DNA from 2 places in the Pseudoalteromonas sp. GB56 genome. Region 2 is predicted to be linked to the other one. Evidence: predicted binding sites of a transcription regulator. Region 2 holds the regulator's gene; the other holds the start of a gene.

Region 1 (3,142 bases), 630 kb from region 2:
ATTGGCGAGATCAGTCATTGATATCACTTTCCTTCTTATTTGCGTCTACGGGTTAAATCACGAAGCTTCTTGCCTCGTCAGCCCAGCAGACCCATTGTCGTTATTATCTCGAACCATGCTATCACATAATTTTTGTTTTTACAGGCGCTAAATTTTTGCGATTTCATAAAATCCCCCCGTATAATGGCCTGAGAAACACGAGGAAGTTTTATATGACCGAACATCAAAATGTAGACAGCGCAGAAATTGCTAAATTTGAAGCCATAGCAGAGCGCTGGTGGGACATGGACGGAGAGTTCAAACCCTTACACGAAATCAATCCTCTGCGATTAGACTTCATTGCCCAATACGCACAAGGTTTGGCTGACAAAGAAACATTAGATATAGGCTGTGGTGGTGGCATACTGGCAGAGAGCATGGCGAAGTTAGGTGCGCAGGTTACCGGTATCGATATGGGTCGTGAACCACTCAATGTTGCGAAACTCCACAGTCTAGAAACAGGCGTTAAAGTTGCTTATCAACAAATAACAGCAGAACAATACGCAGAACAAAACCCTGAACGATTCGATGTTGTAACCTGTATGGAAATGCTCGAGCACGTACCGGATCCACAATCGATCATCGCAAGTGCTGCGGCACTGGCTAAACCCGGCGCTCACGTTTATTTCTCAACATTGAACAAAACCACCAAAGCCTATTTATTTGCAATTCTAGGTGCAGAAAAACTACTTAAGATGGTTCCAGAGGGTACTCACGACCACAGTAAATTTATCCGCCCGTCTACATTAATCCATTGGGCCGAGCAGGCAGGTCTGAAGGTAAGAAACAGTGCAGGTCTTAGCTACAACCCAATCACCAAACAATACACATTAGGTCATGACCTAAGTGTCAATTACATCTTGCATTTCGAAAAGCTTGCTTAACAACGAGTCAAAATCAATATTTGGTGTTTACGTAAACACCTCTTACACTATATCTGGTGTTTAGCTAAAATTTAAACACCAGATATAGTGCTTACTAAAGATCCGTTGTGCGAATCATGTGCTAATTGATGATAAAAAAATCATTCAATCATCACAGTAAAAAATCATTAAATTTGTATTTTTTGACGTTGATTTTCAGCAATTGACAGCATTAAAAATGCTATAAGGTTAACGACCACTAACAGACGCTAGTTATCCACAGATTGCTCATGTGATCAGCGCTTGCAAAAGGTTTAAGACCCCACTATCTTGTGAGTCACAAAGTTAAAAACACCATATCTAGTGTTTAAATGTTAAACAGTCATATTCATTTATGACCTGAGGTACGTTGCAGTGAGAGTTTACACGCCCCCTGCTCTTCACCTCAAACAGAGCTGAAAGTTACACTTTGACAGCTGTGCGCTATGACAACTAATTATAATTATGGGCTACGACAATGAATCAACAGTTATCTGTTAGCAAACGTGACGGACGAAAGGAAGCGTTGGATTTAGATAAGATCCACCGTGTTATTGCTTGGGCTGCTGAAGGTCTAAACAATGTCTCAGTATCACAGGTTGAATTGAAGTCTCACATCCAGTTTTATGACGGGATCCGTACTGAAGACATTCATGAAACGATCATTAAATCAGCTGCCGATCTGATCTCTAAAGATACTCCTGACTATCAGTATTTGGCCGCGCGTCTGGCTATTTTCCATTTGCGTAAGAAAGCATATGGTCAATTTGAGCCGCCGAAACTGTTTGATCACGTTGTTAAGCTCGTTGAAGATAAACGCTACGATCAACACCTATTAGCTGATTACACGCAGTCTGAATTTGAACAAATGGACTCGTTCATTGACCACGCTCGTGACTTAAATTTCAGCTATGCAGCGGTTAAACAACTAGAAGGTAAATACCTAGTTCAAAACCGTGTCACTGGTGATATCTATGAAAGTGCGCAGTTCCTATACATTTTAGTCGCAGCCAGCCTGTTCTCAGATTATCCAAAAGAGACGCGTCTTGATTACATCAAACGTTTCTATGATGCTGTGTCATTGTTTAAGATTTCACTGCCTACACCGATTATGTCAGGTGTACGTACACCAACACGTCAGTTCAGCTCGTGTGTATTGATTGAATGTGCCGATAGCCTAGATTCAATTAACGCTACTTCGTCAGCGATTGTAAAATACGTATCGCAACGTGCTGGTATCGGTATTAACGCAGGTCGTATCCGTGCATTAGGCAGCCCGATTCGCAACGGCGAAGCATACCACACAGGCTGTATCCCATTTTATAAGCACTTCCAAACAGCAGTAAAAAGCTGTTCACAAGGCGGTGTACGTGGCGGCGCTGCGACCCTATTCTACCCATTGTGGCACTTGGAAGTTGAGAACCTATTAGTTCTTAAAAACAACCGAGGCGTGGAAGATAACCGTGTACGCCACCTAGATTACGGCGTTCAGTTCAATAAATTAATGTATACACGCCTAATCAAAGATGGCTTTATCACATTATTCAGCCCATCTGATGTGCCAGGTTTGTACGATGCGTTTTTTGAAGACCAAGAGAAATTCGAAGAGTTGTACGTTAAATACGAACAAGATGAGTCAATTCGCAAGAAGCGTATCAAAGCAATTGAACTATTCTCAATGTTCTTACAAGAGCGTGCGAGTACTGGTCGTATCTATCTGCAAAACGTTGACCACTGTAATACTCACAGCCCGTTCGACGCCAAAGTTGCGCCGATTCGCCAATCTAACCTTTGCTTAGAAATCGCATTGCCGACTAAGCCTCTTAGCCATGTTAATGACGAAGAAGGTGAAATTGCCCTGTGTACACTGTCAGCATTTAACTTAGGTGCTATCGAGTCGCTAGATGAACTAGAAGAACTTGCAGAGCTCGCCGTACGTGCACTGGATAACCTGCTTGATTACCAAGAGTACCCAGTACCTGCTGCATTCAATGCAACTATGGGTCGTCGTACATTAGGTGTAGGTGTTATCAACTTTGCCTACTATCTTGCGAAAAATGGTAAGCGTTACTCTGATGGCAGTGCAAATGGACTGACCCACAAGACGTTCGAAGCAATTCAGTATTACCTGATGAAAGCATCAAACGAATTGGCGAAAGAAAAAGGCGCTTGTCCTAAATTTGATGAAACCACCTATGCGA
Region 2 (3,142 bases):
TTAGGAGCCTGTGCTCCTTGAATAAGGCGTTCTAAATAACGCGCTATTTGGTCAACTTCTAAATTAACCTTAGTGCCAACTTGGAATTCGGCAATAGTCGTTTGCGCCAAGGTATGCGGCACAATCGTCAATTTAAACTGGTTCGCGTTGATTTCATTCACAGTCAGGCTCGCACCATCAATGCACACCGAGCCCTTGTACGGAATGTATTTCATCAGCGCTTCTGGCGCTTCAAGCCAATATTCAATCGCGCGCGCACTCGGGGTCACTTTTACCACTTCGGCAATTCCATCAACATGACCGGAAACAAGGTGACCACCCAAACGTGAAATAGGTTGCAATGCTTTTTCTAAGTTCACACGTTGGCCACGTTGATACTGGGCGAAGCGTGTTAAGGACAAGGTCTCTTTTGACACGTCGGCACTGTATCCATCACTGAACTTTTCAGTCACGGTTAAACACACACCATTGGTTGCAATGCTATCGCCGAGCGCCACATCACTCATGTCTAAGTTATCGCTGTGGACGCGTACTTTTAAATCGCCATCAACTAAGGTCAAGGAACCCAAGGTTCCCGTTGCTTCAATAATACCTGTGAACATGGCTACTCTACTCTTTGTTGCTCTAGGGTAAGGCGAATATCATCACCAATTTGGGTGATATCGCTAAATTGCATGGTGGGCACCTCTGTCATTGCACTAAACGGCCCAATATTTATTAGCCCTTTGGCTGCACTGCCCATTAACTTCGGCGCAAGATACACAACATAACGGTCAATTAAGTTCTGCTGCGCCATGGCACCAACCAAGGTTGCGCCCGCTTCTAACCACACAGAATTAATTTCCTGCTCGGCCAGTAATGTTAAAAGTGCCGCTAAGTTAACGTGGCCACCCTCTGCGCCATCACAGCTTAATTCGGTTACATTGTTGGGCCACTGTGGCTGTTTATCAAGCTCTTTAGTGCAAACATCCGCTGTGCGTGAACGCACGATAATAATATCACCTGGCTCTTGGAATAATGCCAGCTCTGGAGTGAGCCGATATTGGCTATCGATTATCACCCGGATAGGTTGGCGTATCTCTGGGAGCAGGTACTGCGCACGCGTAGTTTCATCTAAACGCACATTCAATTTGGCGTTATCAACTATTACGGTATCTGCACCACTTAATATGGCGCAGTGCTGCGCACGCCACTGCTGCACATCAGCGCGGGCAATAGGACCTGTGATCCACTTGCTTTCGCCATTGGCTAATGCGGTTTTACCATCAACACTGGCAGCTAATTTAGCGGTTACATACGGCATATTACTGCGCATACGTTTTAAGAAGCCACGATTTAGGTTTTCTGCTTCTTTGCTTAATAAACCTGAAGCCACTTCAATGCCAGCATCAGCCAGCATTTTCATCCCTCTGCCACTGACTTGTGGGTTAGGGTCTTGCATGGCGCAAATAACTTTGGCGACGTTAGCCTTAATAAGCGCGCCTGCGCACGGGCCTGTGCGACCTGTATGGCTGCACGGTTCTAAGGTTACGTAGGCTGTTGCACCTTCGGTGTTATCACCGGCGGCGGCTAACGCATGGACTTCGGCATGCGGTGTTCCTGCTTGCTGATGAAAACCTTCACCGATAATTTGCCCATTTTTAACCAGCACACAGCCCACATTTGGATTTGGGGTTGTGGTAAAACGGCCTTGATATGCCAGCTCAATGGCGCGTTGCATATAGCGCGTATCGTCTGCGCTGAAGGTCATATTAGTCTCCAAGGCGGGCGATTTCTTCACCGAACTCACGAATATCTTCGAACGAACGGTACACCGACGCAAAACGCACATAAGCCACTTTGTCTAAACCTTTGAGGGCTTCCATGATGCACTCGCCGATGAGTTGCGAGCTAACTTCTCGCTCGCCGGTTGCACGAATTTGTGATTTGATTTGATGCACGACTTCATCGATTTGTTCTGTTTTTACTGGTCGACGTTCTAACGCGCGGTGCAGGCCATTTTGTAATTTGTCTTCATTGAACGGTTCACGAGAGCCATCACGCTTGATCACCCGTGGCATTACCAATTCTGCACCTTCAAAGGTGGTAAAACGTTCATGGCAGTCAATGCATTCGCGACGACGGCGAACTTGGTGCCCACCACCAACTAAACGTGAGTCGATAACCTTGGTATCTTTAGCGCTGCAAAAAGGACAATGCATAGTGAACGGGTTTCCTGTAGATAACAAAAAGGCCGCAAAAATTGCGGCCTTTATAATACACAAATGTTTGTGTAATAGCTATTTTGTGCCCTTATGCGTAAACAGGGAACTTAGCACAAATTGCTTTTACTTTTTCTTTCACTTGCGCTTGAACGTCAGCGCTTTCGATGTTGTCTAGCACGTCACAGATCCAGCCAGCTAGCTCTTTTGCTTCAGCTTCTTTGAAACCACGGCGAGTGATAGCTGGAGAACCAATACGTAGACCTGAGGTTACAAACGGTGAACGTGGGTCGTTTGGTACTGAGTTCTTGTTCACTGTGATGTTTGCATTACCGAGTGCAGCATCCGCATCTTTACCTGTGATGTCTTTGTCGATTAGGTCAAGAAGGAATAAGTGGTTGTCAGTTTTACCTGAAACTACTTTGTAGCCACGCTCTTGAAGTACCGCTACCATCGCTTGTGCGTTAGCAACTACTTGCTGTTGGTATGCTTTGAATTCTGGTTGAAGTGCTTCTTTGAAAGCAACCGCTTTAGCAGCAATTACATGACATAGAGGACCACCTTGACCACCAGGGAATACAGCGCTGTTTAGCTTTTTGTAGATCTCTTCGTCGCCACAGTTAGACACGATTAGACCACCACGAGGACCCGCAAGTGTTTTGTGTGTCGTTGTTGTGATTACGTGTGCATAAGGAACCGGGCTTGGGTATACGCCAGCAGCGATAAGACCAGCAACGTGTGCCATATCAACGAATAGGTATGCGCCTACTTTGTCTGCGATTTCACGGAAACGTGCCCAATCTACGATACCTGAGTACGCAGAGAAACCACCGATGATCATTTTTGGCTTATGCTCAAGCGCTAGCGCTTCAACTTGATCGTAATCGATTTCGCCAGTTGCTTCGTTTAGGCCGTACTGAATAGCATTGTACGTTTTACCA

The links. Region 2 encodes NrdR, which represses ribonucleotide reductase genes. Its sites were predicted from a motif close to AAACACNANATNTNGTGTTT; they were not measured.
Region 1: a site for NrdR is predicted at 1,252-1,271, ahead of nrdA (class 1a ribonucleoside-diphosphate reductase subunit alpha). Genes of this name have one in related genera too.

The regions. Positions count from the first base shown of each region.
Region 1 covers NZ_JBPCHK010000001.1:2,150,338-2,153,479, forward strand. The annotation lists gene gyrA (DNA topoisomerase (ATP-hydrolyzing) subunit A) at 1-18, opposite strand, end outside; gene ubiG (bifunctional 2-polyprenyl-6-hydroxyphenol methylase/3-demethylubiquinol 3-O-methyltransferase UbiG) at 213-923, shown strand; gene nrdA (class 1a ribonucleoside-diphosphate reductase subunit alpha) at 1,420-3,142, shown strand, end outside.
Region 2 covers NZ_JBPCHK010000001.1:2,776,685-2,779,826, forward strand. The annotation lists gene ACH19P_RS12935 (riboflavin synthase) at 1-602, opposite strand, end outside; gene ribD (bifunctional diaminohydroxyphosphoribosylaminopyrimidine deaminase/5-amino-6-(5-phosphoribosylamino)uracil reductase RibD) at 605-1,750, opposite strand; gene nrdR (transcriptional regulator NrdR) at 1,752-2,201, opposite strand; gene glyA (serine hydroxymethyltransferase) at 2,293-3,142, opposite strand, start outside.